2 regions of the Schinkia azotoformans genome follow, and region 2 is predicted to be linked to the other one. Evidence: riboswitches for the same ligand, from Rfam matches in the RefSeq annotation. Region 2 holds a riboswitch; the other holds the start of a gene.
What was found. A riboswitch is a leader RNA that binds a small molecule or an ion and turns the genes downstream of it on or off. The one in region 2 is predicted to bind cobalamin.
Positions count from the first base shown of each region.

Region 1: linked by a shared signal. The riboswitch ahead of P9E47_RS14670 (energy-coupling factor ABC transporter permease) and the one ahead of P9E47_RS18565 (DUF4430 domain-containing protein) in region 2 are both predicted to bind cobalamin.

Region 1 covers NZ_JARSMD010000024.1:40,224-56,978, reverse strand. Annotated here, with positions in the region: gene P9E47_RS14705 (acyl-CoA dehydrogenase family protein) at 136-1,260, shown strand; gene P9E47_RS14700 (XylR N-terminal domain-containing protein) at 1,584-3,503, shown strand; gene P9E47_RS14695 (Rieske 2Fe-2S domain-containing protein) at 3,688-4,977, shown strand; gene P9E47_RS14690 (amidase) at 5,218-6,627, shown strand; gene P9E47_RS14685 (VOC family protein) at 6,624-7,010, shown strand; gene P9E47_RS14680 (catechol 2,3-dioxygenase) at 7,070-7,984, shown strand; gene P9E47_RS14675 (2Fe-2S iron-sulfur cluster-binding protein) at 8,005-8,313, shown strand; cobalamin riboswitch at 8,800-8,985, shown strand; gene P9E47_RS14670 (energy-coupling factor ABC transporter permease) at 9,115-9,864, shown strand; gene P9E47_RS14665 (energy-coupling factor ABC transporter substrate-binding protein) at 9,854-10,132, shown strand; gene cbiQ (cobalt ECF transporter T component CbiQ) at 10,129-10,920, shown strand; gene P9E47_RS14655 (energy-coupling factor ABC transporter ATP-binding protein) at 10,922-11,752, shown strand; gene cobJ (precorrin-3B C(17)-methyltransferase) at 11,753-13,309, shown strand; gene P9E47_RS14645 (sirohydrochlorin chelatase) at 13,322-14,212, shown strand; gene cobK (precorrin-6A reductase) at 14,225-15,001, shown strand; gene P9E47_RS14635 (precorrin-8X methylmutase) at 14,991-15,647, shown strand; gene P9E47_RS14630 (cobalt-precorrin-5B (C(1))-methyltransferase) at 15,654-16,755, shown strand, end outside; gene cbiE (precorrin-6y C5,15-methyltransferase (decarboxylating) subunit CbiE) at 16,750-16,755, shown strand, end outside.
Region 2 covers NZ_JARSMD010000029.1:84,110-100,864, forward strand. Annotated here, with positions in the region: gene P9E47_RS18535 (GerAB/ArcD/ProY family transporter) at 1-876, shown strand, start outside; gene P9E47_RS18540 (SpoVR family protein) at 1,033-2,454, shown strand; gene P9E47_RS18545 (hypothetical protein) at 2,578-3,294, shown strand; gene P9E47_RS18550 (DsbA family oxidoreductase) at 3,355-4,056, opposite strand; gene P9E47_RS18555 (NRDE family protein) at 4,301-5,059, shown strand; gene P9E47_RS18560 (cation diffusion facilitator family transporter) at 5,060-5,938, opposite strand; cobalamin riboswitch at 6,079-6,265, shown strand; gene P9E47_RS18565 (DUF4430 domain-containing protein) at 6,399-10,340, shown strand; gene P9E47_RS18570 (DUF4430 domain-containing protein) at 10,424-11,236, shown strand; gene P9E47_RS18575 (energy-coupling factor transporter transmembrane component T) at 11,229-12,113, shown strand; gene P9E47_RS18580 (ABC transporter ATP-binding protein) at 12,095-13,777, shown strand; gene P9E47_RS18585 (ECF transporter S component) at 13,753-14,466, shown strand; gene P9E47_RS18590 (TIGR04053 family radical SAM/SPASM domain-containing protein) at 14,504-15,622, opposite strand; gene P9E47_RS18595 (sensor domain-containing diguanylate cyclase) at 15,866-16,755, shown strand, end outside.

The DNA of each region.
Region 1 (16,755 bases), on a different contig from region 2:
CTATTTTTTTGTTTTGAGATAATCGTACGAACCATACTGAATTTTCCATCATGTTTAAACCTAATGAGTTATAGTTGGAATTTTTAGAATAATTTAATATATTCGTAGAGATGAAAATATAGGGAGGAAAGATACATGACTATTAAGATGCAAAGTAAGACCATGCTCAACAATGTGTTGACTGAAATCCGTGCTCGCCGGGACGAATTTGAAGCAAAACGCCATGTGCCTCGGGACATGATTACGAAGTTAAAACAATTAGGCGTCTATCGCGCTCATACACCACGCTGCTTCGGTGGGGATGGCTCCTCACCTTCGGAATTCCTTAAGCTAATTGAGGCAATCTCCGAGGCTGACGGCTCGACCGGATGGGTGGCAAGCTTTGGCTCTGCTTCGAACTATCTAGCAGCCCTTCCACGTGAAACACTTGCACGCGTTTATGCAAATGGACCAGACGTAGCCTTTGCGGGAGGACTATTTCCAGTCCAACCTGCAGAAAAGGTTGAAGGCGGGTGGAAAGTGAACGGTCGTTGGAAATTTGCTAGTGGTTGCATGGGTGCTGACATACTTGGTGTCGGTATTGGTTTCGGGGATGGAGGTAAGCCGCTCACAGCTGTACTTATGCCTGATGATTTGGAAATCGTTGAGAACTGGGAAGTCATCGGGATGCAAGGAACAGGTAGCCATGATTTACTTGTGAAAGACACCTTTGTTGCCGACGAATGGACTTTCGTCCGCGGTGGGAAGCCTTCCATTGAGGAGCCGATTTATCGGTACCCATCTATCGCTTATGCAGCACAAGTACTAGCGGTAGTCAATCTTGGCATAGCTCGTGCTTCGCTTGATGAAATTACTCAGATGGCAGGGGGTTCTACTATCACTGGTGCACCTAAGATGGCTGATCGTGCTTACATGCGAATCGGTTTGGCAAAGGCAGAAGCAAAACTCAGGTCGGCGCGCGCTTTCTTCTACGAGGCCACCGATTCCGCTTGGGAATCAATCCAAAAGGGGGACATTGTCTCCGCTGAGCAAACAAGTATGTTGCGCCTAGCAGCCGCACATGTTGCTCGTGAAGGTGCAAGCGTTGTGCAGTCAGCTTACATGCTCGCAGGTACCTTAGCAATCTACGACGGGCACCCACTGGAGCGCAACCTCCGGGATGCGATGGTCGTAACTCAGCACGCTTTCATAAACGAAAGTATGTACGATGGAGCGGGCTCAGTTTTCCTTGGCTTACCACCGTTTCGTGGCTACATCTAAGCCTATTAATCGTCACTGAACGAACTGAAATTGCCGTTAAAACACATTGTTCCATAGGTTTTATCCTATGGAACATCGTGTAAGTCAATTATCTTTTCTGGATACCCCCTGATAAAAACTCCCTATAAACTAGACTCCGAAATAAAACAAGGGTTTTAAATTAATTGTAATTTTACAAATATTATAAAAATTGTAGCAGTTATTCTGATCATAAAGTATAATTTAATTGCAATAACGTGTCTTCATGGCTACTTTTTAAACATTTTTAATTACTATATTGAATTAATATGGTGTCAATCAAAACCTAAAGGAGGTAAAGTAATTTGACATCTACTGTAAAAAATGCATTAACGAATATTTTTTCCTTTTTCAATAATGGAGGAGATCATTATTTTCAAAAAAAGAGGATGGTTATTTCAAGCACGGATGCATGGGGAGTCCTACGGAAGGATCTCATCGATACACTGGGTATTCAGCGCGCAAAAAGGTTCCTCATCCGCTACGGGTGGAATTGTGGAAAAAATGAAGCAAGGATGCTAAAGGATATGGTAGATTGGGAAAGTGACTTGGATTGGCTTTTGGCAGGTTCGCAAATGCACCAAATTGGCGGACGTGTCTTTTCTTATCCAGAGCATTTTAAGGTTGATATGGAGAAAGGAATTTTTGATGTTTCTGGGTACTGGATTGATTCGTATGAAGCCAAACAGCATTTACATCATTATTCCTTATATCACGAACCCATCTGTTATTTTCTTATCGGCTATGGAGGGGGTTATACAAGTGAATGTCTTGGAAAAAAGATCATTTTTAAGGAAACACAATGTGTAGGAAAAGGTGATAAACAATGTTGTTATGTCGCAAAAACCCTAGAAGAATGGGGATCCGAAATTGATGATGAATTAATTAACTATGAGGAACAAGACATTGCAGATGAACTGGATATTGTATACCGCCGTGTCGAGAGACAAAGTGAAATTCTACATGTTGGTGCGTCTGTAACTAAGAATCTGACATCTGCCCTACTTCAAGGTAAAGGGATGGACGATTTCGCGAAAATTCTAGCAAATGACTTGAATCTTCCGGTTTTGATCCAAAACCAATATTTCGATTACATAGCCCATTACGTGGATGAAAGCAGGCCGGATGTACAGCAGTATAATCGGGGGGAAATCAAAGATTTTATTGAAAAACAATTTTCGAAACATGTCTTGACTCAAACCGAGCCATTAGAAATAAAGCCTAATCAAAATTTACTTATCTCTCCTATTATTATTCAAAATGATGTGTACGGCTATATTTCTATCTATCGGGAAGGAGCCCCATTCGGGGAGGCTGAGACAGACTTCCTAGAAAGGGCTGCAAGTGTTTGTGCTGTTAAAATGTTAAATGAACGGACTGCGATTCAAACCGAAGTGAAAATGAAGGGCGATTTACTAGAGGAACTCTTTAAAGGTAAAACAGATCCGGCCAGCATCATCAAGCGATTCTGCTATTTTGGATACAATATTAATCAACAACAATATGTATTAACAGTTGAATTCTCCAATCAGAATCCATTCTCAAGCTTTGAGAGCAACGCTAAAGACCTCAAAAGTGCGCCAAAACAATTAATGAACTTTTTTACAAGAGAAGAAACACATTATCATACTACATTTGTTAGACTTGAAAAGTTTAATAAAGCAACAATCCTTATTCCAAAAGAATACCTTCAGAAGAAAAAAACGAGTATAAAGCAATTTGCTCAGCATTGTTATGACCTGGTTCAATCTAGTCATGGTTCGGGTCCAATCTATATAGGGGTAAGTAAACTATGTACAGATGTAGGACAGTATAGTAAACGATATAAAGAAGCTAATAAAGCCATTGAAATAGCGAAGGCGAAAAATCGATTAATTAATGAATCTAGTAGCGGTGTCGTACATGCGGAAGAGTTAGGACATATCATGATATTGCTGGATGCACGGAAACCAGAGGAGTTATTGGATTACGCTCATGAGTTTCTTTCAGATCTAAAAGCATATGACGAAAAGAGCTCTACAGAACTCCTCAGAACTCTTTTCTATTATATTGAAAATCAATGCAATCTTCATAAAACAGCAAGAGAAATGAATGTTTCTATTAGTGGAATGAGATACCGGATCCAGCGTATCGAAGAATTAATGAATGTTGATTTATCGAAGGCAACGTCAACATTTGAAATTCAAATCGCCCTACAAACGTATATGGTCTTTAATCTATTGTAACCAATGATATTCATGATTTTTTGGGGAAAATCAGACTTTATTTCATTTACTGTATGGTTAGGTTGTAAATAAATCAAATTTTCCAACCTAATCATAGATAGTATGTGATAGAACAATTTAATAGAATATATACATAAATATAAATATTCAGAATAAATAAATTAATTTCCGAGGAGGAATTTAAATGCTATCAAAAGAAGATAATCATTTATTAACACGTACAGGCCCAGGAACTCCAATGGGGGACTTGTTTCGCTTATATTGGATACCGGCACTAAAATCAGATGAATTAAAAAGTGATGGAAAACCACAGAAAATCAAGTTGCTAAGTGAAGATCTAATCGCTTTCCGTGATACGGAAGGGAAAGTCGGCTTGATGGAGGAAGCTTGTCCACACCGTGGAACATCTATGTATTATGGTATTAATGAAGGTTGTGGCCTACGCTGTATGTATCATGGCTGGAAGTTCAATACAAATGGTGACTGTACGGAAATTCCGTCAGAAGAAGGGGATCCGAAGTTCAGACAGAAAATTAAGATCAAAAGTTATCCGGTGAAAGAGGTTAAGGGAATGATCTGGACATACATGGGACCAGAGGAGAAAATGCCGGAATTTCCTGAGTTTTATTGGATGGGATTGCCTGATGACTACGTGATGTCAGAGCGGGTTTGGCAGGAGTGTAACTATGCTCAGGTAATGGAAAATGACCTAGATTATGTACATGCTGCGTTTCTTCACAAAGCAAATGGAAAACAGGAAGTAGGGGAAGGAATTTTAAGTTCAGATTTAGGAATTTCCCCGGATCATCCTCTTGTTAGAAACCCACCGGTTAAACAGGATGTAGAGGATACCAATTATGGAAAGCGCTGTATTGGAGTTGGCATCGGTAGTGAGACAGAACATGCCTTCTTTGAAATTCACTACATCTTTCCGTTTTACACATTCCCGCCTCGCCTTGATGGTGATGATGGGATGTGGCATGCTTTCATTCCAAGGGATGACTACAGTACATGGACTTGGGATGTCCAATTTTCTCACAACCGTCCAATTGATGTACAGGCCAATCATGAACGTCGCGGTATAAAGGTGGATGAGCATTTTAGAAAACAAATCAATTTTGAAAGTGATTATGGTCAAGACCGTGAGTTGCAAAAAACAGAAAAAGGAAACTTCACGGGAATTCGTGGAATTGCTATTCAGGATCATGCGGCAACAGAAACGATGGGACCGATTGTAGATCGCTCCAAGGAACATTTAGGCACAAGTGATTTGCCAATTATTCATATGCGTCGCTTATTACTTCAGCAGGTAAAGGCGATACAGGAAGGAAAAGAAGAAAACTTCAAACTAGATTCCAACTCGCTTAAAACACTGTACAGCGCTGGAATTTATGACAGCAACAAAAAGTCCTGGCAGGAAGCCTTTCCGATGAAGCCCCAGTTTAAAAAGGATGGGCAAGAAGTGAATTCTTAACGAGATAAAAGAAAGGTATCAGGCACCACACCGTCATATCTAGTATTACCACAACATAAATTGGTACTAGAGAAGATAAAATGTGGCTGCCTATTGCCTTTTATAGATTTATAGAGAAAGCAGGGGAATACATGACATTAGAAGAATATTTATCCACCATTTTAGGCGATGATGAAATAAAATTAGCAACACTAGAGCCAGCTTTTACTTTTAATCTAGAATGTTATGAGGAAACAAGTCATGAATGAACTTCTTTTTGAAACAATTGAAAATGCGGGGAATGCAATAAAAAATAAACAAATTTCTCCAATTGAACTAACGCAGATGACCTTAACCCAGATTCGTGAGCATGAACCAACCGTCAATGCTTTTATTACTGTAATGGAAGAAGTGGCACTGGCCCATGCGAGGCAATTGGAAGCAGAGCTGATGCATAATCAGGTAAGGGGACCGTTACACGGAATTCCGATTGCAGTCAAGGACATTTTACAAACAGCAGGTGTCAAAACGACTGGTGGATCGAAAATTTTTGAGGGCTGGGTCCCAGATGAAGATGCGGTAGCTGTTCAAAAACTAAGAGAAGCCGGAGCGATTATTATCGGTAAGGCCAACCTGCATGAGTTTGCCATGGGGGCAACGACGGAAAATCCCCATTATGGCAGTACCAAAAACCCATGGAATGAAAAAAGAATACCAGGAGGATCAAGTGGCGGCTCTGCAGTAGCTACTGCAACTGGAATGGCCTTTGGTGCAGTCGGTACAGATACGGCAGGATCCATGAGATTGCCAGCTGCAATGTGCGGTACAGTCGGGTTCAAGCCAACCTATGGAGTTGTCAGTAGACGGGGTTGTCTTCCGTTTAGCTGGTCATTGGATCATGTAGGTCCGATGACAAGAACGGTACGGGATGCAGCCATCATGCTGGAGGTGATGAAAGGATATGATCAAAAGGATCAGGCATCTGTAAAAAGAAATGTTCCAGTCTTATATGATTCGTTACCTGACTTAAAGGGAATAAAGCTGGGCTTCTATGAGCCTTATATGTTCGCGGGAATTGATGCTGATGTGAGACGGGTTATTGACGAAGCTTTCCGTCAACTTGAAGTGCTTGGAGCAGAAATTGTTCCTATTGATTTACCAGGGATTAACGAAGCACTCAACGCTTTAAAAGCAATCGCTCAATCTGAGGTTCTATCCGTTCACGAACCGTTATTGAAAAAATTTGGACATCTCTATGGAGATGACTTGAAGTATCGCTTTGAATTTGGCAGCGATATGTCCGCAACCGACTACATTCGGTCTCAACGTAGAAGAGACCAATTTGTCAGGGAAACAATCAAACAAATGAATGGGATTGACGCTTTAGTAGGCCCAACAAATGTCCAACCGCCTTTTGAAATTGGTACGATGGTTCCAGAAATGGCCATCAGTAATATGTTTACACTGGGCAAAACACCATTGGCAAATATCCTAGGCTTTCCTTCATTATCTGTTGCCTGTGGTTTTACTTTAGAAAATCTTCCAGTCGGATTGCAGCTCATTGGGAAACCCTTCACTGATCAAAGAGTCCTTCAAATCGGTGACTGCTACGAAAAATCAATGCCATGGGTCAAAGCATTAAGGAAGCACATGGAGGGGCGAACAATATGATACAGAAAATGGAGCATGTAGCCATTATGGTTCGCGATATGGACCAATCGATTCGGTTTTATTCGGACATCCTTGGCTTTAAAGTTCGTCTGCATGGCAGTAAACGCGATCGGGTAATGGCATTTTTATATCTAGAATCACAGTCAGATATGGAGATTGAGCTTATCCAAGAAAAAACGGAAGCTACCGAGTACAGTGAAACAGGAATTGTGAACCATCTTGCTTTTACAGTTGAAAACATTGATGAAACTATTTACTTTTTAAGAGAAAAAGGGATTGTCTTTTCTTCTGATGAAGTGAAGCCTACATTGGAAGGCGGTCGCATGATTTTTTTTCATGGACCTAACCAGGAGTTACTACAATTAGTAGAAAAAGTGAAATAAGGCGATCTGTATTTTTATAGTAAAAGCCAGTATTTAAGATTTATATTAGGGGGATAAAAATGGCAAGAGTTATGCGTTTAGGCCGTGTGGAATTAAATGTATTAGACCTGGAAAAATCAGTAGAATACTATACAAAGGTTATTGGACTAGAAGAAACTGGACGTATGGAAAACAGTGTTTACTTTAAAGCATGGGATGAATATGACCATCATAGTTTGATTTTAACTAAATCTAACAAGGCAGGTTTAGCCCATATGGCGTTTAAAGTAGAGACTCTTGATGATCTTGCCTATTATGAAAGAAAAATAGAACAATTTGGCTGTACGACTACTCGTATTTCCAGTCATACAAGATTAGCAGAAGGGGAAGCCGTTCATTTTATTTTACCAACTGGTCATCATTGTGAACTTTATCATGAAATCGGTTTTCTAGGAACGTCCGTTGGATCACTAAACCCTCATCCTTGGGTCTTAGATTCAAAAGGAATTGCACCACATCGTATTGATCATTGTTTACTTACGGGTGACGATCTTAAAACTGTTACGAGATTTTTTATAGAGGCTCTTAATTTTAGACAAAGTGAAAAAATTACGACAGTAGATGGGGAGGAGTTATTAGGCAGTTTCTTGTTTACTACCAATAAAGCGCATGATTTAGCGTTTGTTAAAGGACCTGATGCAAAGTTACATCATGCTGCCTTCGCAGTTGATTCTCTTCATGATGTATTTAAAGCGGCAGATCTTTTATCAATGTATGAAGTACCATTTGATGTAACACCAACCCGCCATGGAATAACACGAGGACAAACGATTTACTTCTTTGATCCGTCAGGGAACCGTAATGAAGCGTTTGCTGGAGGTTATATGTCCTATCCGGATATGCCGACCATTACATGGACGGAAGATAAAATTGGGCAAGGTATTTTCTATCATAGACGAGAACTTTCAGAATCCTTTATGAAGGCATTAACATAATAGAATTAGGGGGAGGAATCATGTATAAAGTATCATTAAAGGCAAGAAGCCAAGAATATGAATATCAATGTGGTCCGGACCAAACACCTTTAAAAGCGGCTAGAAACAACTTCATTCCTTTTCCGACAGGCTGTCAACGAGGCGGCTGCGGGATGTGTAAAGTAAAAGTATTGGATGGAGAATATGAGCACGACTTAGTACGCTCACATGAATATCTTCCCGATGAAGAACTCAACAATCGCTTTGCCCTAGCCTGCTGCATGACACCGAAAAGCAATTTAGAAATCATAACAATAGAAGATTATGAGAAGCAGAATAATCGTATCTAGAGTATTTTGAAAATCTTTATATATAATTAAATATTATTCTAAACAGTGCAACCACTTTTTTAAAAGGTGGTTTTTTTCATTTTTCGTGGCCGATCAAAATTTAGAGGTTATAAACCTCATTGTTATTTCTATTCCGGTTCTTCTTTTAATACATCATTTACCTCCCACTATTTTTGACTTTCATTTATTTTACTTAATAAAGTGAAGATGATAGAAGTAAAAGTTCCCACCGGAAGGTATCGTTTGAATGAACCTTGTCTAGTTTGAATAATGAAAACCAAGATATTAATAGTACACCGTATAAGATCACTTTTCTTATCATTTTCGTTTCATCCTTTTAATCATTTTATGTACAGTACGGAATCAATTTCTATAGGGATAAAATTCCTTATATTACCTTTAAATATGCATCATATTTTAAAATAGAGTTGTCATTTACAAAAAAATGGTGTTTAATAAAAGACATGGTAATTAAATTAAAAATTAAATAATGAATGCAATTTAAGTGCTCAAAGATTCTTTTGAGTTAAAAGGGAAATCGGTGGAAATCCGATGCAGCCCCCGCTACTGTAAGTATGGATGAAATTGTCATATACCACTGGAATAATCCGGGAAGGGACAAGAGTAAGGTGAAGTACAAGCCAGGAGACCTGCTTTAATTGTTGAATTCTAATTCTTCGGAGGGAAGGATGTGGTTTCTAGCGGTACGTCAGATTTTTTGATCGTCTGTTATATTAATTTTGGAACCTTATCTCTTTATCGGGATAAGGTTTTTTTGGTTTTAAAGACAAGGAGGAAATAATGAAAAAACTATTTTTTATTGGTCTATTTTTTGTTTACTTTGCCTTGAATTCACCAAATGATGCTTCTGCGATGCATATTATGGAAGGTTTTTTGCCTTTAGGTTGGACATTATTTTGGTGGGGGTTGTTTATTCCATTTTTTGTATGGGGCCTTATTCAAATAAAAAGGGTTACGAATGAAAATCCACATTTAAAACTCATGCTTGGAATGGCCGGGGCGTTTGTATTTGTTCTTTCAGCTTTAAAAATACCGTCTGTAACGGGAAGTAGTTCTCATCCGACGGGAGTGGGTCTTGGCTCCGTTCTTTTTGGTCCCCAAGTAATGACAGTATTAGGAACGCTAGTTTTATTTTTTCAAGCTTTACTGCTTGCTCATGGCGGTCTTACGACATTGGGAGCTAATACTTTTTCTATGGCTGTTGTTGGACCGTTTGTTGGGTATTATTCATACAAACTATTAATAAAACTTGGAAACAAACAATCTATTGCCATCTTTTCGGCTGCATTTCTATCCAATATTACGACCTATTTGTTTACATCCTTTCAATTAGCGTTGGCATTTCCAACTGGAGGGATAGCAGCCGCGTTTATTAAATTTATTTCAATTTTTGCCGTTACTCAACTGCCTCTAGCCATAGTTGAAGGCTTATTAACGGTATTAGTGTGGAATTGGCTCGTAGCCTATAATTCGAAAGATATTCTATTTTTACAGAATTTAAAGAGTGGGGTGGCTAGTAGTGAAAAATAAATGGTTAATCATTTTAGCGATCATAATCACGTTCAGCCCGTTGCTATTTTTAGGTAATGCTGAGTTTTTAGGGGCAGATAGCATTGCAGAAGAACAAATCCAAGTGCTGGCTCCTCATTATGTTCCGTGGTTTTCATCAATATTTGAACCGAAGAGTGGTGAGGTTGAAAGTCTATTATTTGCCTTACAGGCTGCACTTGGCGCCGGATTCATAGGTTATGTCATTGGACTCTTTAAAGGCAGGAAGGAAAGTAGTGCCAAGCAATGAATATCCAGATTGATACGCTCAGCTATAATAGTAGATTTCGAAAGGTGCCCCCCATTTATAAAATCATTTTTACAATATTACTTTGTGTGATGGTCTTTTTATCACATATTCCTGTTCAAATAACAATTTTTCTCGGGGTATTTGTTTTTCTATGTTGCTATGAAAAAATTCCTGTTGGCGTGCTATTGAAATGGATAGCAGTGCCAAGTTTATTTTTATTTGCAAGTATGCCTGCTATTATTCTTCAGGCATCAAATCTAAACGAGATGAACAGTGATATATGGTTATCAATCATTAAAATTGATAACTGGCAGATTTATATATCTGAAAGTGGATTGGGGCTTGCAAAGGCAATCATTTTTAGGTCACTTAGTCTATTGATTTGCGTATTTGCGCTTGTAATGACAACACCGTTTAACGAAATTTTGCATGCTTTACACAAAATGCGCACCCCACAAGTGTTGCTAGATATCCTTGTGGGCATGTACCGGTTTATCTTTATATTTTTACGTTATGCTGGGGAACTTTATATGGTGTTTCAATCACGCGGAGGAAACGTAACGTGGGAACGAACATTTCATAGTGTAGGACTGGTTATCGTCCAATTATTTGTTAAGACCTTTGAAAAGTATAAAAGAATGTTGCTTGTGATGGAATCTAGGGGATTTCATGATCAACTTTATTACGCTGATGAACAAAGGAAATCGGCTCCAAAGAAATTTACAGGAGGTGCCCTCTTTATCCTTTTTATTTTAATAGGATTAGAGTGGTGGTGTAGAGGCAGTTAAAATGACTAGTTTACTTGAATTAAAGAATATTACATTTGCCTATAGTGGCAATGGTCAACCAGCTTTACAAAATTTTTCTATAAAAATACCAAGAGGAAAAAGGTGTGCTCTATTAGGGCATAACGGTTCTGGAAAATCAACGGTTCTTCTATTAGTGAATGGGTTGTTGAAACCTAATGAAGGTAAGATGCTATGGAAGGGAGAGCCGATTGAATTTAAAAGGAAAAGTTTGAAAGATTTTCGCCAAAAAACAGGGCTCCTGTTTCAAAATGCGGATGAAATGTTAATTTCACCGACAGTTTTGGAGGATATATCCTATGGGCTGATTAGTGCGGGCTATAAGGGAGAAGCCCTTCAGAATAAGGTTGGAGAAATATTAAAACGTTATCAGCTTGATCATTTAAAGGATAGACCGATCCATCATTTGAGTTTGGGCGAAAAAAGAAGAGTCGCTTTAGCCGGTATCATGGGGTTGGAACCTGATTTATTGCTAATGGATGAACCGACTACTTACCTTGATCCATCTCAAACAGAGGTTTTTTTAAAAGAAATGAACCGTATTCATCATTCAGGGACAACTGTCGTGATGTCTACCCATGATCTTGACCTTGCCTATGAATGGGCTGATTGGATTTTTGTAATCGAAAAAGGACAACTCATCTTTGAAGGTACACCTGATGAATTGTTTGTGAATGAACGATTTGTTCTCGAAAAAGGTTTATCGATACCATTGTTTTTTCAATTAAAACAATTGTTTGGTACTAAAAATGCATCAAAAGAAGAGGTTTTACTTTTATTAAAAGGCTTGCTTGGAAAAAAGGGGGATTCATAGATGTCAGGTAAATTAATCATCATTGGTTTTGGACCAGGTAGTGTAAAGCATTTTACAGAAAGGGCAAAGGAAGGAATTGCAGAATCGGATTGTATTTTAGGTTATAAGACTTATGTTGACTTGATTGAGGATTTAATAACGGATCAGGAAATTATTAGTACTGGGATGTCTGAGGAGGTTGCGAGAGCCCAAGCTGCTGTCCGCCTTGCCGAAGAGGGTAGAAAGGTTGCGGTTATTTCCAGTGGAGATGCAGGGGTATACGGAATGGCCGGTCTTATTTATGAGGTATTAGCTGAAAAAGGGTGGAAGGCTGAAAATGGTGTGGAGGTAGAAGTGATTCCGGGAATATCCGCTATAAATTCCTGTGCCTCCTTATTAGGGGCTCCGGTCATGCATGATTCCTGCACAATCAGCCTAAGCGACCATTTGACCCCTTGGGAGATAATTGCAAAGCGTGTGGAGTCAGCAGCTTTCGCTGATTTTGTGATTGCTTTATATAATCCGAAAAGTGGTCGCCGAACAAGACAAATTGAAGAGGCTCAAAAAATTCTTTTGAAGTATAGAGAACCTAATACACCTGTAGGTTTAGTAAAAAGTGCTTACCGTGAGCGTGAAAGTGTCGTTGTTACAACGCTCGGAGAGATGCTTGAACACGAGATCGGGATGCTATCAACTGTCATCATTGGAAATTCAAGTACATTTATATATGAAGGAAAAATAATTACACCAAGAGGATATCAACGAAAATACTCATTGGATACTGAAGAACAGCGTTTAAAACTACACGAGAGATTGCAAAAAGAAAATGAACCGTGGGCATTGCATGGCGGCAAGAATAATGAGACTACTTTGTCTATAGCGGAGGAAGCGTTAAATAAACTGAACAAGCAAGTTGCCACCAATTTTGAGAATATTTTCGAAGTTGCTGTAAGTCCTGGAGTAGCAAACAAAAATTTCACCCCACAGCAAATGATGACATTGGCTGAAGTGGTTGGTGACAATGGGACGATTCAATATTCAACGGACCATCAGATTCATTTAACGATACCAACATCAGATCCTGACGAGATCATCGAGAAATTAAGGAATAGTGGTTTATCTCTTTCTCCCGTTGGTGATGTTTTAACCGTCAAGGCTTGTGATTTTTGTGATGGAGAAAAGAAGGATGCCATCCCTATTGCTGAAGAGCTGCATAAAAAGCTAGGAGGTATTGATCTGCCAAAAGAATTAAAGCTTGGTATTAATGGTTGTGGAATGGCATGCTATGGGGCTGTTAAAGAAGACATCGGGCTCGTCCACCGCCAAGGGAAATTTGATTTATTTATTGGTGCTAAACCGGTTGGCCGAACGGCCCATGCCGGACAAATCGTCGAGGAGGGAATTGAACCTTCAAAAGTGGTAAAAATCATCGAAGAAATTATCAATGAATATAAAGAAAAAGGACATCCGGGTGAAAGGTTTTTCAAGTTTTTCAAACGAGTAAAGGCTGTTAGAGGTTATGGATATAAAGACTTTACCCCAAAGATGGAAATAGCAGCAGCACCGTGTGGGGATTAAAGGAGAAAAAAGATGAAAGCTATTTTATTTGTTGGACATGGAAGTAAGGATAAAGAAGGAAATGAGCAAGTTCGAGAGTTTATTAATGAAATGAAGCCGGCCATTGACCCAAGTTTTCTTGTTGAAACATGCTTCTTGGAATTTGAAACTCCGACGGTTGATCAAGGGATCGATACATGTGTGATGAAGGGGGCAAGTCACGTTTATGTCATTCCGATGATGTTATTGCAGGCTGGTCATTCGAAAATTCATATTCCGCATTGTATCGATGAAGCAAAAAAGAAGTATCCACATGTAGAGTTTACATATGGGCGGCCGATTGGTATTCATGATTCAGCCTTAGAAATATGTATAAGTCGACTAGCTGAAATAGGTCTTGATATCGAATCAGGAGATCCGGATACCGCGATCATTTTACTTGGACGTGGCGGCAGTGACCCAGATGCCAATAGTGACCTTTATAAGATTACTAGATTGCTATGGGAGAAATTAAATTACCCCATTGTTGAACCTGCATTCATGGGGGTAACAACTCCCTTAATAGATGAAGTCATTCATCGTTGTTTATTGCTGGGAGCGAAGAAGATTGTTATTTTACCATATTTCTTATTTACAGGGGTTTTGATTAAAAGATTAGAGAAGATCGTTCAAGGTTACAAAGAGAGGTATAAAGATCACCAATTTGCCTTGGCAGAATATTTTGGTTTTCACGAAAAGCTTCAGGATATTTTAATGGATCGTGTTCAAGAGGCGTTAGACGGTGATGTGAAAATGAATTGTGATACATGTCAGTATCGAATTGGGGTTGCGGAGAACGTTGGTCATCATCACCATCACCATCATGACCATCACGACCATGATAATCATCACCATCATAATCATGGGGATCAAATAAGAAAATAGAGGAATTAGGCTGTGAAAATTTTACAATTAGCAGGAACTAGCGATGCAAGACAGCTTGCCATCGAACTAAAGAGACAAGGGTTTGATGTTCTTACGACGGTGGTAACTTCAAATGCTGCAATCGAGCTTGAAGCATCAGGACTTCAAGTATTAGTTGGAAGATTAACAGACTCGGACCTGTTTCAGTTAATCAAGGAAAGAAAGATCAATATCGTAGTAGATGCTAGTCATCCCTATGCGGAAGAGGCTTCCAAGAATGCCATAAAGGCAGCGGAAATGGCCGAAATTCCTTATATCCGCTTTGAAAGACCATCACAACAATTCGATGATGACTTGATTATCAAGGTAGATTCCTACGAGGAAGCGGCCGAGTTGGCAGCTAAAAAACAAGGCAATATCATGTTAACAACAGGAAGTAAAACACTACAGATATTTACTGATAAATTACTTCCACTACCAAATACAAGAGTCATAGCGAGAATGCTGCCTAGAAAAGATAATATGGAAAAATGTGAAGGGCTCGGATTGCCACAAAAAAATATTATAGCGATCCAAGGGCCGTTTACAAAGGACTTTAATAAGGCACTTTTTAAACAATTCGAAGTGACCTTGATGGTAACGAAGGAAAGTGGTAAGGAAGGGGCAGTTGATGAAAAAGTGGAGGCTGCCTCGGAGCTAGGAATTGAAACGATTTTGATAAAAAGACCAAGGATTCAATATGGAATAACCTATTCAACTGTAGAGGACGTAATAAACCATATAAAAGGAGTCGAGAACAATGGAATTTAATACAGAATTTAAGCCGCTCACAGTACAACCGCAGGAAATTGAGGGAAAAAGCATGGAAATGATTGATGAAGAGATCGGTGAGCATTCGTTTACAGAGGAGCAATGGCCTGTTGTTCAACGGGTGATCCATTCTTCTGCAGATTTTGAACTTGGCAAAAGCATGGTGTTTCATCCGGATGCTGTACAGGCTGGAATAAACGCAATCTTAAATGGTGAGCAAATCGTTGCGGATGTACAAATGGTGCAAGCGGGAATCAGTAAGCCAAGATTAGAGAAATTTGGATGTGATGTTCACGTATTTATTTCCGACCCGGATGTAGTTGATGAAGCAAAGAAGTTAAATACAACTAGAGCCATTATCTCGATGAGAAAAGGGGCAAGAGAAGTAAATGGTGGGATCTATGTTATCGGTAATGCCCCAACGGCTCTATTAGAATTAATTCGTTTAGTGAAGGCGGGCGAAGCGAAGCCAAGCCTTATTATTGGGATGCCAGTTGGGTTTGTATCTGCTGCAGAATCGAAGGAAGAGCTAGCTAAGCTTGATCTTCCGTTTATTACCAATGTAGGCAGGAAAGGCGGTAGCACAGCTGTCGTGGCAGCTTTAAATGCAATTTCAATCATTGCTGATCGGGTATCAAAAGGGTAGATTTCAATGGCATCTACAGAACAACAAGAAAAGAAACCGTTACGACATGGCTATACAACTGGTGCCTGTGCAACAGCAGCTACAAAGGCAGCGTTATTAGCTTTAATAATGGGCAAGCCGGTTGAAAAGGTAAAAATATTAATTCCTGCAGGAGAAATCGTCACATTTAACATTGTTCAGTGTAATCTTTCCGAAGATAAGGTCACGGCTGGGGTGATCAAGGATGGCGGCGATGATCCTGATGCAACCCATGGAGCTCTCATCTTATCTACAGTTCAATGGAATGACGAAACGGATTATCAACTGGACGGTGGTATTGGAGTGGGCAGAATCACAAAGCCGGGGCTGCAAATTCCGATTGGTGAAGCTGCCATTAATCCTATTCCGAGAAAGATGATAAGGGAAACGGTAAGGGAAATCATTGAAGAATTTGAAATAAACCGCGGGATTTCAGTCACAATTTCTGTTCCGGATGGCGAAGAAATAGCGAAGAAAACATTAAACGGCCGTCTCGGAGTTATAGGTGGCATTTCTATATTAGGTACGAGAGGGATCGTTGTTCCATTTTCGTCCTCGGCTTATATGGCAAGTATTGTTCAATATATTAAAGTAGCCCGCGCCAATCAATTGGATCATGTTGTCATTACCACTGGCGGGCGCAGTGAAAAATATGCGATGAAATTATTTCCCTATTTGCCGGAAGAGGCTTTTATCGAAATGGGTGATTTTGTCGGGTTTACGCTTAAGCAATGTAAGAAGCAAGGGGTTAAAAAAGTATCAATGGTAGGGATGATGGGCAAATATTCGAAAATTGCCAATGGAAATATGATGGTCCATGCCAAGGGCTCGAAGGTGGACTTTGAATTTTTAGCTGGAGTTGCTAAGACCTCGGGAGCTCCGGAATCTGTTATCAAGGAAATAAGAGAGGCGAATACGGCTTCACAGGTTGGAGACCTCATGGTATCCCTTGGGTTTACGAGCTTTTTTGAAACACTTTGTCGTTTATGTAATGAATCTTCTCATAAGGAAGTTAAAGGCGGCATGGATATAGAAACAGTACTCTTCACATTAAACGGAGAGTTATTAGGAAGGGCGATTTTACATGACT
Region 2 (16,755 bases):
AAGATGATTGGAGCTTGGTTTGGAAAGTTGTTGGCGATTATCTTTTTTATTTATTTTCTTTGTTCAATGGGACCCATTATGGCAACATTTGTCTACCATTTAAAAGACTACTTTTTGCCTGATGCACATACAATGGTATTTATTATTGTTGCGATGGTAGTCGGGTGTTATGCAATATATTTTGGCATAGAGGTCATTGCAAGAATGGCACTAGTTGGTGTTTTTTCAGTCCTAAGCTTAAATATATTATTGCTGCTTGGATCGATAGCGAAGTTTGATATACGCGAGCTTTTGCCAATTTTCGAATCAGGTGTAGTAAATACAGCATGGGCGGGGCGCCATTTATTTGCTGACTGGACAATGGTGTTTATGATGATTGCGCTGATCTTGCCAAATGTTAAGCAAATCAAGGTATGGAAACGGTCAAATCTGGCCGGTGTTTTATATGGAGCAGGATTTATATTAATGTGGCCAATTGTTGAAACGGGTGTACTGTCAGCACGTGTGGCCGGAGAATATATTGTTTCTTGTATGCAGATGGCGAGAAGTGCACAAATTGGAGTTTACATACATCGATATGAAATGATTATGGTTGCATTTTTCGCAGTATCACTTTTAACACAAAGTATGATGAGTCTATATTGTGCTTCGATTTCCCTACAAAAAGTCTTTGGACTTAAAAGCTATCGTCCGCTAATAATCCCGGTCGGGCTTTTGTTTGGTGGATTCGGCTATTGGATCGTTTTTGACCATGCACGGGCAATGCGATTTATTGAACACGAATGGATCGGCATTTCCCTATCTATTGCAATTTGTGTGCCGCTATTTATTTGGCTTGTTGGTTTTGCTTTAAAGGATAAATTAAAGAATGAATAATGCTAATCGCAGGTGAGTTTTTATTACACCTGTTTTTTTCTTGCTAATCTTTTTCATTAAAACTAGGTATAACACATAAATTTACATAAAGAGAAGTTGTTTTCAAGTTTTTTGAACATACAGAGTAAAACAGCTTGACTAAAAGGGGAGATGAAAATGGCGAGAAATGAACATCAAGCATTACAATATGCTATAGAGGAAATTACCGAAATTGCGAAAGGCTTTGGTCTAGACTTTTATCCAATGCGTTATGAAATATGTCCTGCCGATATTATATATACATTCGGTTCTTACGGTATGCCAACACGATTTTCGCATTGGAGCTTCGGAAAGCAATTTCATAAAATGAAGCTTCATTATGACTTAGGATTAAGTAAAATATATGAACTCGTTATTAACTCCAACCCATGTTATGCTTTTTTGCTCAATACTAACAGTTTAATTCAAAATAAATTAATCGTTGCTCATGTTTTAGCACATTGTGATTTTTTCAAAAACAATGTTCGCTTTAGTAATACGAAGCGGGATATGGTTGAAAGCATGGCGGCAACAGCTGATCGAATTAAGAAATATGAACATGATCATGGGAAGCTTGAGGTTGAGAAATTTTTAGATGCGGTGCTTGCGATTCAAGAGCATATTGATCCTTCAATATTAAGACCACAGCTTTCTTGGTCGATTGAGGATATATTTGTTGATGAAGAAGAGGATGAACAGACCAATGTCACACCATATGATGATTTGTGGCGGATGGATGATCGGAATGTAAAAAAAGATCAGCCCAAAAAGAAAAGAAAAAGATTTCCACCGCAGCCTGAAAAAGATATCCTCTTATTTATTCAAGAATATAGCCGCGAACTAGATGAATGGCAAAGGGATATTTTAACGATGATGCGTGAGGAAATGTTGTATTTCTGGCCACAGTTGGAAACGAAAATCATGAACGAAGGCTGGGCATCCTACTGGCATGCCCGCATTATCCGGGAATTGGAACTTACTTCGGATGAAGCAATTGAATTTGCGAAACTGAATGCAGGTGTTGTTCAGCCTTCCAGGACATCAATTAATCCGTATTACCTCGGTTTGAAAATATTCGAAGACATTGAGGAGCGTTACAATAACCCGACAGATGAAATGAAAAAGCTCGGTGTGGAATCTGGTTCAGGACGTGAAAAATTATTCGAGGTTCGAGAAGTCGAATCGGATATTTCGTTTATTCGTAACTATCTAACAAAAGACTTAGTTTACCGTGAGGATATGTATTTGTTCCAAAAACAAGGGAAAGACTATAAAATTATTGATAAAGAATGGGAGAGCGTCCGTGATCAACTAGTAAATATGCGTGTAAATGGCGGGTTTCCGTATATTACCGTAAATGACGGTGATTATTTAAAAAACGGGGAATTGTATCTGAAGCATTGGTACGAAGGAATTGAACTTGATATTAAATATCTGGAAAAAGTAATGCCGTACATTTATCAGCTATGGGGACGCCCTGTCCATATGGAAACGATTGTTGAGAGTAAAGGTGCATTATTTACCTATGATGGAAAGGCAATGCATCGGAAGTATATATAGTGTTTTTTGGGGGAGCTGCTGGGTGTTCAGTAGCTCCTTTATTTTAAAGGAAGGATTATTTTTTGAAACAGCTTGAATATGGTTTATTAGGGCAAAAAGTGAATAAGTAGAAGGTGATGAAAAATGAGGATCAAGCTAATAGTAGTAGGTGTCATCATACTCTTTTTCCTAACGGGGTGTGTGAGTGGTGTATTTCATGTCACAGTAAATAAAGATGGCAGCGGTGAATTAAATTATCGGTTAGCGATCGATTCCGATTTATTATCCACTTTTAATGATAAAAACAATCCCCTTGAGAAATTTAGAGAAATTGCTCAAAAGGATGGATTCATAGTTTCCAATTTTAAAGATAACGGATATTTTGGTGTTGAAGCGAAAAAGCATGTTAATAAAATCTCTGAAGGGATTGGCGGAGAGTTAATTACATACATATCATCCGTTAATTCTTCGAAGGATCATTTAAATTTTACTGTTGACAAAGGCTTCTTTTTTAATATTTATACTATAGAAACTAATGTTGATTTAATGAGTTTTGCTAAAGGTAATAATGCTTTGTTTCAGATGTTTTTAGATAAAATGGATTTGCGGATATTATTGACACTTCCTTTTGATGTAGAGGGGCATAATGCCAGTAGGGTGATTGATGGGGAAACTGATGATATCAAAACTTTTGAGTGGGATCTTTTGCCTGGACAAAATAATGAAATATACTTGCAGGCTAAAGTGTTAAATGTTTTGAATGTTGTTACGTTGGTATTACTTGCTGTTGGGCTAATTGTTTTTGTAACGGTATTTATGGCAATTAAGCGGAGGAAAAGTGCCGATGTAGAAGAGGATTAGTTTGTATGATAATTTGGAAACGGGCTTCACCAACAGGTTGAAGCCCGGAAAATCGGTAAGCTATTTCTTCGGTATTTCACAACCGTTTTCGTCGCATACCAAGCTTTCATCCGAACCGGTAGCTACAGCTTTATCCGTGTTAACATTCGAATCTTCACTTGCATCTATCTTATATGGTCCATCCTGCGAATAGACCTGTTGAAGGGCTTGCACGAATACATCTGTCGGTTGGGCCCCTGTCAGCGAATATTTTCTATTGATTAGGAAGAACGGAACGCTTCTAATTCCAAGCGTGACAGCTTCTTGTTGATCAGCCCGAACTTCATCGCTCCTATCATCACTAGCAAGCATTGCTGCAACTTCATCATGATTTAACCCAACTTCCACCGCTAACTCAGTTAAAGTGGCATGGTCACCAATATGCTTTGATTCTGAAAAATAAGCACGCAAAATTCGTTCTGTCATATCCTGCATTAATCCATGCGATTTAGCAAGCATTGTGAGTCGGTGTGCATCAAATGTATTTGTTAAAATGAGTGTATCGAATTGATAGTCCAAGCCAATCTCTGCCGCCATTCGTTCGATATTTCGGCAATTTGATTTTGCTTGTTCTAAGCTCATTCCATACTTTTCAGCCAGTTTTTCATACATATTTTGGTCAACTTCACGTTCCATCGTAGGGTCTAGCTCAAAACTACGGTATTCTACCTTAACAGGATGATCGATCTTCTGAAGAGCGTCCTCCAGACGCTTTTTACCAATGTAGCAAAATGGTCAAGCAAAATCGGTCCACATTTCAATTAACATTCATGAAAACCTCCTTTTCTTTTTAGTATATCGATAGCAACTTCACCTAGTCTATTTTTCAGCTCATTATTTTCAATACACTTGCTATCTACGACACTAAATAAGTAAATTATAAAGAACTTAAGAAGAACAATTAATTAGTGATTGATCGTTCAAAATGATAAAATTGACAAAGTAAATATGAAGGTTGTGTTAAATCATGTGTTTAATTTTATTCGCCTATAATGTCCATCCAACATACAAGTTGATTGTTGCAGCCAATCGCGATGAATTTTACAGAAGAAAGACGGCACCTGCTCATTTTTGGGAGGATCATCCTGAAATATTGGCAGGCCGGGATTTAGAAAAAATGGGAACATGGATGGGGGTAACAAAAAACGGCCGATTTGCAGCCGTTACGAACTATCGTGATCCTAAAGAGGTTACCGACGGAAAACTTTCACGTGGAGAGCTTATATTAAACTATTTAAAAAGTAGTAAGATGCCAGAAAATTATATGAAGGTAATGGAGGAAAACTCCGAATTGTATCCTGGCTATAATCTGTTAGTTGGGAGCCCTGATGAGCTTTACTACTTTTCAAACATTACAAAAAAATCCATGAAAATAGAGCCAGGCATTCATGGTGTCAGCAATCATCTGCTTAATACTGAATGGCCCAAGGTTGTACATGGTAAAGAAAGCCTATTCAACATTTTGACTCAAAAAGATGATGCAATGATTGAATCACTTTTCAAAATTCTCCAAAATAATGATGTTGCTCCAGACGACAGACTGCCTAAAACAGGTGTAACCATCGAATTGGAGCGGTTGCTATCATCCATTTTTATTAAAAGCGAAGGCTATGGCACAAGAAGCTCAACAGTTTTATTCATGAATGATGATGAAATTATTTTTAACGAACGTGTTTATAACGGAGCGGATAGTAAAGACCAGCAATTTATTATCGAAATAAGCTAATCAAATCGGCTCCACATGAACATGCACATTAAATACATCATGTTCCACCATTAAAATGTTTTCTACTGCTGTAGAAATATCATGGGCTTTTTTTAGCGGCAGATTAGAGTCTACTAGGATGACAATATCAACAACGGTATTATTACCGTAATTCCTTGCTCTAATCTCCTTTACATCCTTTACGCCTAAAACATGTACAATCGTGTCTTTATAGTCTTCAATCAGCTTTTCGTCAAAGCCATCTGTTAAGCTATGGGATGCCGTACAGAAAATATCCCAAGCCGTTTTACAAATAAGGAAACCAACAACGATAGCTGCAACTGGGTCCAACCAAGGAAGGTTAAATTGAGAGCCGATAATACCAACAGCTGCACCAATACTCACCCAGGCATCTGATAAATTATCCTTCGCGGCAGCCATAACCGCTTGACTATTGATTTTCTTTGCCAACTTCCTATTGTAAAAATAAACGATAAACATAATGGCAGCACAGAAAATTCCAGTCCAAGCAGAGATGATATCCGGGGGTTCTTCCTTTCCCCCAAAGGCAGATGTAATGGCAGCAAATAATACTTGAAGACCGACTGCCATCATAATAAAGGAAGCAACCATGGAGGCAACATTCTCGGATTTCCAATGTCCATATAGATGGTCTTTGTCTGCTGGTTTTTGAGATATTTTTAATCCGATTAAAACAGCGACGGAGGAGATGATATCGGTACTATTATTAAATCCGTCTGCTTTCAAGGCTTCTGAGTTTGTCATAAATCCTATGAACAACTTCAATACAGCTAAAATAATATAAGCGAAAATACTAATATATGCGCCGCGTTCTCCTAATTTTAAGTCGTCATATCTTTGTTGGCTTAGCTGCTCCATAATGAACCCTCCAGTATGCATTCATTAATAATAGTACATTTTTTGATAGTAATGGTCTAGCCGAATTAAAAATTCAGACAAAAGTTGTCGATTGAATGATAGACAATTCGCATAAATAGGTGTAATATGATTTTTAATAATTAAAAAAGTTTTGATTAGGCGCAAATTAGTTGCTTAATAGGGAAGTTCGGTGAAAATCCGATACGGTCCCGCCACTGTAAATGCTAAGAATCTCACATTCTAGTAAAGCCACTGTTAAGAAATGGGAAGGCTATGAGATTCGTTTGAGGCATGAGTCAGGAGACCTACCTAATCGAGAACACCCAATACCCCTACGAGGAATAGGGAGGTGTAGTGAGCGAATAAAAATGTGTTTTTGATTATATTTTTGTTACCAGCAACCACCTTCCCAATTAGGGCGAGGTGGTTTTTTGTTGGATAAAAAGACAGGAGGAGAAGCATGAAGAAGTTTTTGAGAATGACAGTTTTGATAGTTGTGTTGATGGCGCAGTTGTTGGCTGGGGTTAATGTTGGAGTTTCTGCAGAAACGATACAAGATACAGTTGACAAGATAACGGCTTTAACGCTCATTGATGCGGCAGAAAAAGTTGAAATTGATGAAACAGACTGGGGCCCAATGATTACTTCAATTAATGGGCTTGCCGCTGAAGGTACATACTATTGGGCTTTTTACGTTAATGGTGAAGAGGCATCAGAAGGAGCAGGCACATATATACCAAAAGTTGATGATACTCTTTCATATAGGTATATATCATGGGAAGACGATTCAAAAACATTTACAACCGAGGAAACAATAAAAATAGTAGGGTTGACATCTGAATCAACTGCCTTATCATTGCTACAAGAATCTGAAACAATAGAGATAGAGGAAACAGACTGGGGTCCAATGCTCACTTCAATTAATGGTCTTGCCGCTAAAGGAACCTTTTATTGGGCTTTTTATGTTAACGGTGAGGAAGCATCGGTAGGAGCAGGAGCTTATAAACCAAAAGCGGGTGATGCTCTGACCTTCATATATAAGTCTTGGGCAGAGGAGTCAGATGAAATACTACCTGGCGGTAAATACACAATTGCAGGGATACCAATAAGCAATAATCCACCAGATGGAGGGACTACGCCTGAAAAACCAGATGAGCAATTTCCTGAAGGAACTCCTGTAGAAAAAGCGGTCCAATGGATTCAAAACAATGACGAGCCTCCGACATTTGAGGGAGCACTTGCTTTAAGACAAATAGGAAAAGTGATTCCTAAAGCATATATTGCTAGTCTTGAAAAGAGTGTCGGAGCAAATAGCGGTAATTTTACTAAGGTCACGGACCTTGAAAAGTCTGTCATTGGCTTAATTATTGTAGACAAAGACCCATCGAATTTTAATGAAATTAATTTAATAGAAAAAATCTATAACCATGGCAATTTAACTATGCAAGGGTTGAATGGGGTAGTTTATGGATTACTTGCACTTGATAGCAAGAACTATAGTATTCCAGAAACTGCAAAATGGACAAGAGAAAAATTAATTCAATACATTTTAGATAATCAATTAAGCAGTGGTGGTTGGTCATTAGACAATTCTACATCTGACGTAGATATGACAGCAATGACCCTAAGCAGCTTAGTTAAGTATCAAGATCAACCAAAAGTAAAACTCGCCATTGATAAAGCAATGGCTTGGCTAAGACATTCACAGCAACCTAGCGGTGGGTTTTTGTCAATTAAGGGAGAAGAAAATAGTCAGAGTATCGCACAGGTCATTATCGCCTTATCTACACTTGGTATAAATCCTGAAGAAGCAGGGTTTATAAATGAAAATAAAGATATATTCGATGCCTTACTATCATTTCAAAATAAAGATGGCGGCTTCTTAAATCTCAAAGACAGAAACTCAGAGTTAGTTCCTACGGGTCAGAGTTTACTTGCGCTTGTTTCATATGAGCGATTTTTAGAAGGAAAAGGCTCGATTTATGACTTATCGAATTTACCACCATTAGTTATAGATGAAACAGGTGGAAACGATAATAATCAAGGTGGCTCTACTACTCCCGGAGAAAATAAGAAACAATCGATTACAATTTCAGTTAGAACTCATGAATCAACTATTCTATCTTCAAAAACATTGGAAGTTAATGAAGGTGCAACTGCATTAAGTGCTTTAGTGGATGAACTGGGAGGTAGGGTTGAAACAAGTGGCTCTGGATCATCAGGATATGTAATCGCAATTGACGGATTAGCCGAATTTGACCATGGTCCAACAAGTGGTTGGAAGTATTCGGTTAATGGTTATTTTCCAAGTGGTGGTGCTGGATCATACAAATTAAGCAATGGAGACCAACTTGAATGGGTTTATGTAACAGAGGATAAGGATGCGGCGAAAGAAAAAGCGGCTATGGGGGGCAGCGCAGCAACTGCTAAGCCGGATGGAGTTACTGTTGCAGTCTTTGAATCTTTTGAAAAAATAAAATCAGATTCACAAAAACAAAATGCAGTTTTAAATAAAGAACAAAAAATGTCATCTATAGAAGCACAAAAATTAAAAGAGGCCCTTAACGCAAATGCTGTTAAGATCGAAAGGACGGTCGTACCAACTGAAGAAACAGTAATTGCTAGTCCTAAGGTTGATGAAGCAAAAATCGTCATTCCAAAAGACGCACTAAAAGAGCAAAAAACAATCAAAATAGAAGAATTAGCTCCTTCTACTACAAATATAGAAGGAAATCTTAAGTCTTCTGTTTATCAATTTTTGCCAAAGGGTACGAAATTTGAGAAGCCAGTCTATATTTCTATCAATATCCCAATTGAAGATGATGATTTAGACCATCTTGTAATGGCATGGTTTGACGAAGCGAAAAATCAATGGATTCCAATTCCGACTGTTATTGATGCCAAGACTGGAACGATAACTGGTCAAGTAGACCACTTTACGAAATTTGCAGTAATTGCTAATAAACAGCAAAATAAGTTAGATATGACGGTTGAGTTGGAAAAACTAGTTCAACACCTTCAAACTGATAAAACCCAGTCTGAATGGGAAGACTTTGGTATGGCGCGTCTTGGAAAAGCTGATAACCAAGCTGTATTAAATGAGATTAGTAAGGTGATAAAAGAAGCAAACGGATATTTCCGTAAAATCACTGATTACGAACGCTATGTGTTAACAGTTAAAGCGCTTGGGGGTGACCCAACGAATATTGGCGGTTATGATTTAATCGAAAAAATCTACAACAATGAACGAATGACAATGCAAGGAACGAATGGTTTGATTTTCGCACTGATTGCCTTAGATAGTGGAAATTATCAAGTTCCAAGCACTGCGAAATGGAATCGAGAAAAAGTCTTGGCTAATATTTTAACAAACCAAAACAAAGATGGCGGATTTTCATTAGTAAATGGTGATGCTTCAGATGTTGACATTACAGCGATGGCTATTAGCAGTTTAGTAAACTACAAAGACATCCGGCCAGAAGTAAAAACTGCTATTGATAAAGCTGTCAATTGGTTAAGCAGTGTTCAACAGGCTAGTGGGGGCTTTATTGCAGATGGGAAAGAAAATAGTGAAAGTGCCTCACAAGTCATTATTGCCTTAGCTTCTGCTAGTATCGATCCACAAGGGCCATCATTTACAAAAGCGAACGGTAATGTAGTCGAAAATTTACTTTCATATCAGTCAAAAGATGGTGGCTTTGCAAATCTGAAGAATGAAAAGTCAAACCAAATTGCGTCAGAGCAGGCATTGTTAGCTTTGATGGCACTAGATCATTATAGTAAAAACTTACCGTCCATTTATCAATTTGCAAATCAAGAGATTGAGAAGGAAGTCGCAACTAGTATTCCTGATTTTGCTGACGTTGATCAAATCTCAGATTATGCCCATCAATCTATTTATGATGTATTTGATAAAGGGGTTATGGTTGGTGTAGAGAAAAGTCCACTTCGTTTTGCGCCAAAACAAAATTTAACAAGAGCACAATTTACAGCGATCCTAGTTCATTTATTGGAAGGGGAAGTTTCCGAACAAAGTAACATTGTATTTAAGGATGTTTTGCCTGGACAATGGTATTACAATGTTGTTATGAAGGCGAATGAGCTTGGAATCGTGAGAGGTACATCCGATACGACTTTTAGTCCGAACGATCCAATTACAAGAGAGCAGGTTGCGGTTATCCTTGCCCGAGCGTTTGATTTAATGGCAAACGAGAATGAACCGAAGACAGCGGTCTATAACGATATCGCAAGTTTGAGTCCATATAATCAGGCTGCAATTCAAGCCCTTTACGATCATAATCTTATGAAGGGCTATGAAGGTGGTCAATTTAAACCGAAAAATTATGTAACGCGAGAAATGGGTGCAGTGATTGCCGTCCGCTTAAGTGAAAAAGCTAATTGATGGCAGAATCAAGAGTCATAAAATAGGTAATGGAGAACGGTATTTTCGTTCTCCTTTAGCTATTTAAATGGAGGGGTTTTTGGATGAAGCAAATTATTAGATTACTAGCTATGATGTTAATAATAACGGCGTTTCTTGTAGGCTGTGGAGCAAACAATGCCAGTCAGTCTAATAGCAATAGTGAAAATACCGAGCAGGAACTATCTAAGGAAGATCTTCTCCAGGTAGAGGGTAAAACAGACAATAGTCAGAATTCAACAACTGAAAAAGCAGCTTCACCAACGGATGAAGCTGCAGGTAAGGAAGAGCCGCAAAAACCAACAGATACGAAAGAAGCTGTAGTAACAAAGCAACAAAGTGAACCACAAGTAAAAAAACAACAGGAAGCTGTGACTAATCCTAAAAATGATACACCAAAACAAGCAAATGAAACGGCTGATAAACCACAAGAAAAAGAACAGACAAAACAAGTAGCAACGAACAATCCAAGCAATGTGCCAACCACTAGTCAAAAGGTTGAGCAGGAATCAAAACCAAATACGCCAATAACTGAGGCGACCATTGCAATTAGAGCTGATGCTGAAACAGGGGTCATTTTGAAAGCAACGAAGGTTTCGATTAATGAGGGTGATACAGTCCTGGACGTACTGAAAAAAGTGACAAAACAAAATCGAATCCAAATGGAATATAGAGGCACCAGTGCAACAGCCTACATCGAAGGTATTCAGAATCTATATGAATTTGATAAAGGGCCGAAAAGTGGATGGATGTACAGTGTTAATGGCGCTTTTATGAAAAAAGGTGCAGGGACTACTGAAGTAAAACCCGGAGATAAAATTGAATGGGCTTATACGCTAGACCTTGGAAAAGATTTAGGGGCTACTGTGAATGAATAATTCCTTTGGGTTTAATAGTCTACACCCAGCTATATGTTTTTTATATTACATTGGATTATTTTTAATCAGCATGCTGTTTATACACCCTTATTTTTTACTTGCAGCCTTAGTATCTGTAATCCTATTAAATTTTTTCCATAATCGTGGAAAAGAAATACGAAAAGGTGCTAAATTTTATATTTTTATTGGTGTTGTCATCTTACTCATAAATCCTTTGTTTTCACACCGCGGGGCTACTATTTTATTTTACTTATTTGATCAGCCCATCACTTTAGAAAGTATGATGTTTGGCTTTTTAATGATGTTATCGATCGTTACGATTATAATTACTTTTTTATCTTTTAATTTCATCATTACAGAGGATAAATTTATTTATTTATTTTCATCCTTTGCACCGAAAACAGCGCTTTTAATTATGATGGCATTTCGTTTCGTGCCATTATTAAAACGAAGATTAATAGAAATTGCAAATGTCCAAAAAACTAGAGGAATCAGTATAAAGTCAGGCACAATTAAACAAAGGGCGAAAGCTGGAATGAGCATCCTGTTTATATTGATGACATGGTCAATGGAAGAAGCGTTGCAAACAGCTGATTCGATGAAGGCGCGAGGATATGGACTAGGAAAACGAAGTTCATTTAATGTATATCGTTTCTATAAGCAGGATGTTTTTTTTCTTATTTGGTTCAGTCTGCTTATGGTTATTTTCATTATCCAAGGAATATCAGGCTATGGGAAACTGGAAATCTACCCACAGCTAGAAGCACTGCCCCTTTCAAATCGTGAAAATAATTTATTTGTTTTAGTTCTATTGTTTTTATTCACACCTCATTTTATTGAAGGGAGAGAGTACTGTAAATGGCGCTTATCGAAATAAGAAACTTTTCCTTTACGTATGCGGGTGAGGATAAGCGATTATTAAAAGATATATCCCTACTAGTTGAAGAAGGTGAAATGGTGTTACTTTGCGGTCCAACGGGATGTGGAAAGACTACCCTTCTAAGGCAAATGAAAAAAGAGATTGCCCCTATTGGAACGAGATCTGGCAGTATTTATTTTGATCAAAAAGAAATGGACTCCATTCCATCCGTTATTACCGCAAAAGAAATCGGGATTGTTTTTCAAGACCCGGAAAATCAAATTGTGACTAGTACAGTTTGGCATGAGCTTGCTTTTTCATTAGAGAACTTTGGTTATTCAACCTTTGATATTCGAAAAAAAGTGGCAGAAATGGCTTCGTTTTTTGGCATTGAAGCTTGGTTGAACCTATCCATTCATGAGCTCTCTGGCGGACAAAAGCAGCTTGTAAATTTAGCTTCAGTCTTGCTTTTACAGCCACGGGTTTTGCTCTTAGATGAACCAACAGCTCAGCTTGATCCAATTGCTGCGCGGGAATTTTTGCAAATGATTCATCGCATCAATCAGGAGTTTAATACGACCATTGTCATTATTGAACATCGATTAGAGGAAGTTTTTCCGATTGTTGACCGTGTTGTCATTTTAGAGGATGGAAAAATAAAGCTACAGGGCACACCACAACAAGTTATTAAGCAAATTGACAAAAATGATGCTTACTTTCAATATTTACCTGAAATTACGAAGCTATTTCTGATCAGTGACGAAAACTGGCTGTTACAGGATCAAGTTCCGATTACTGTTAGAGAGGGGCGAAAATGGCTTTCAAAGCAAAATGATCGGCATTTTCCAAAAGGGGTGCAAGGGAATTTATTAATTAATAAAAAAGAAGTAACAGGGACTTCGATTCTTGAATGTAAGGATGTTTTTTTTCAATATGATCGAAGTGGCAAGATGGTGCTGGAAGGTGTTCAGTATGGAATGACGAAGGGGATGTTTTCAGCGATTATCGGTGGAAATGGTGCTGGGAAGTCGACGTTGCTTAAGATTTTAGCCGGTATAGAGAATCCGAGACGTGGAAAGGTTTTGATCGAGGGTCACCCCCTACATAAAATGAAAGTACGAGAACGTTATAACAAAATAGGCTATCTATCACAAAATCCACTGGCCCTTTTTACGCAAGACACCGTAAAAGAAGAGTTAACTGTTGCTGAAGAATTGGTTGATGGAAAACGTTCCACTAATGCTTTGGCCGAAGCGATTGAATTTTTTGGGTTAGAGAGGGCGTTGCATAAACACCCTTATGATTTGAGCGGGGGAGAAAGACAAAAGCTGGCGCTGGCTAGTGTTTTATTGAAAAATCCAGAGATTTTATTAATTGATGAGCCGACAAAGGGACTTGACCCGATATTGAAGTTGGATGTTGGTAATTTATTAAAGGAGCTGCAACGAAAGGGGATCTCCATATTAATGGTTACACATGATATTGAATTTGCTGCAAAATACGCGGATCATTGTTCACTTTTGTTTGCAGGTTCGATTGTGGCCGAAGGTACGGCGAAAGAGATGTTTAGCGACAATTATTTTTATACAACAGCTATTAATCGGCTGGTGCGAGGCGATCTCCCTCAAGCACTAAATTATGAGGATGTGTTAAAGGCATGGGACGCAGTAGGCTGCTATTAATTATTTCCACATTATTAGTCGTTCTTTTATTGTTTGTAATGGTGCTCCTAGAAGGAGACCATTATATGCTTCTTAGTTTTTTGACCTTGTTTGTTATCATGTTTCCTTTTTTTGCTCGGTTTGAAAGGAAAGAGCTTGATTCAAGAGGAATTGTGTTAATTGCCATTTTAGCTGCAATTGCTGCTGTTAGCCGTGTCCCCTTTGCCGCCATACCTAGCGTTCAGCCCACTTCGTTTGTAATTATTATCGCGGCTATTGTATTTGGTGCAGAAACGGGCTTCTTAGTTGGGGCAATTGCAGCGTTAGTATCTAATTTATTTCTTGGGCAAGGGCCGTGGACGCCTTGGCAAATGTTTTCATGGGGGATGATGGGGCTTTCGGCTGGACTATTAAAGGATTGGCTCTGGCCTCGGAGAAGGCTATTATTACTCCCATTTGGCTTTATCTGGGGCTTTCTATTCGGCTGGATTATGGATTTATGGTATCTTGTCGGGTTTGGGGAGAATATAACGCTGGGTATGGTGGTAGCTGGTATGGTATCAAGCTTTTATTTTGATTTAGCCCATGCCCTATCCAATCTATTTTTCCTGTACGTCTTTAGTACAAGGTGGAAAACCATCCTTGAGCGCTTTAAAGTGAAGTACGGACTGCTGGGTGGTGCCTGTCCCCATGTCGCAAAAATAAAATAGCTGTCAACGATTTGACAGCTATTTAATAACTAACTCTCTATACCGATGGCTGGGCCTTTTTCCGTAAGGCTTCCGGTATATAGACACAGAAAGGTTCGCTTTCTAAGTAATCACCGGTGATTGCATATGTTCTGGAACGGGAGCCACCACATACATTTCGGAACTCACATACACCGCATTTTCCTTTATAAAGGTCTGGATTCCGCAATTCTTTTAATATTGGTGCTTCACGATAAATTTCCTTTAAAGAAGTTTCCCGCACATTTCCCACCACAAGCGGCAATAATCCACTTGGCATAACATCGCCGGTATGAGAAACAAAGATGAAGCCATTACCGTCATTTACCCCTTTAGGTGCACGTTTTAGGCCATCTACTAGAGAGGCAGCATCTGTCGTAATACTATCTTCATAGTGAATTTCACCTTTGGCAATTTTATGTTCTTTTGCTTTTTGTTGAATAACTACGCGACGATAATGTTGGGCAGCGGTAGTCTTAATATCATAGGGTGCTGTTTTACTCAATTCATATAGCCATAAAAATACCTTTTCATGTTCAGCCGATGTTAGGCAATCTTCGAGTTGACCTCGACCAGTCGGAACAAGTAAGAATATATACCACATCACTGCTTTTAAATCTTTGACAAGCTCGGCCATTTGTTCGAGATGATGATAATTGTAGCGGGAAATGACCGTATTTATTTGCAGTGGCATTTCAAGTTCATTTAAATATTTAATTTTTTCTAAAGTAAGCTTGAATGAACCAGGTGTGCCTCGGAAATGGTCATGGATTTCAGGTGTTGGTCCATCGAGGCTGAAGCCCCAGCGGGAAAGACCGACAGATTTTGCCTTTTCCATTTTTTCCTTAGTAACATTATCAGTGGCACTAGGTACCATAGAAACTCGCATTCCTTTTTTAACTGCATAATCAGCAAGTTCGAATAGGTCCTCCCGCATCATACAGTCTCCACCTGTAAATACAAGCATTGGATTATCCATTTCATAAATTTGATCAATTAGTTTAATTCCTTCATCATGGCTTAATTCATTCGGGTCTGGTGTCGTTTGTGCATCAGCACGGCAATGAACACATTTTAATTGGCAGGCTCTTGTAACCTCCCAAATTACTATAAATGGATTCAAATTATAATCGATCATCGTTCCATGTCCCATTCCATGTGGATGTCCTTTTTTTTCCACTCTTAATCACCTATCCTGTCCCATAATCAAATGCAATCCATTATTATAATTATAAAATTTTGAAAGGCTTAATGATTAGGCAGTCTGTTACAAATTAAGGAACAAAGAATAAAAGTATTATATAGAGACAAATCTTATATTAAAATGTAAAGAAGGATATTTTTCTCAAAAGTGGAGTCTTCCAAAAGGAGCGAGAATGAAATGGAATTTAATTTTTTAAATGCATCTCCAGTTCCAATGGTTTTATATAAAGAAAAATTCATATATGCGAATGAAGCATTTTTTACAATGAGCGGATATAACGAGGAAGATCTTGAAAATAAATACGTTTGGGATTTCTTTGAAGAGGATGCAAAAGAGCCTTTTATGACCGGCATTCATAATAGATTGATAAATAAAATGCCTACTAAAGAGTATACGTATAAATTTTATACAAAAAGTAATGAAGTTCGTTGGCTAAAAGTAGGAACAACCACTGTTAATCAAAATGGTGAGTATATTGGTTTTGCTACATTATTCGATATAACGAGTACTAAGCTTTTTGAAGAGGCATTACTATACAAAAATGATCTATGGACCGATATCTTTAACTCCCATAGTGCGATCATGCTATTAATTGACCCTGAAAATGACGGAAGAATAATAGACGCCAATCCGGCGGCTAGCAAATTTTATGGTTACCCAATTGAAATTTTAAAAGAAATGAAAATAAAGGATATAAATAGTTTAACCAATGGGGAGCTGTTCAAAAGAATGGAGCAAGTTCAACGTGGTGAAAATAAAGAATTTATATTTAAACATAGATTAGTTGACGGAACAATTAGGGATGTAGGAGTATTTTCATCGGTTGTTAATATTAGAGGAAGAAAACTATTATTCTCAATCATAACCGATAAAACGAATGAAATTAATTTTAAGGATCAATTAATCAAGCTAAATACGGAATTAAAAGAAAGTAAGCTACGCTATCAATCATTATTTGAGAATAATCCAGAAATTTGCTTTTCATTAGATCTTTATGGGCATTTTCATAAGTTAAATAAAGTTACGGAAACAGTTTCTGGTTATAAGGTAGTGGACCTTATTGGAAA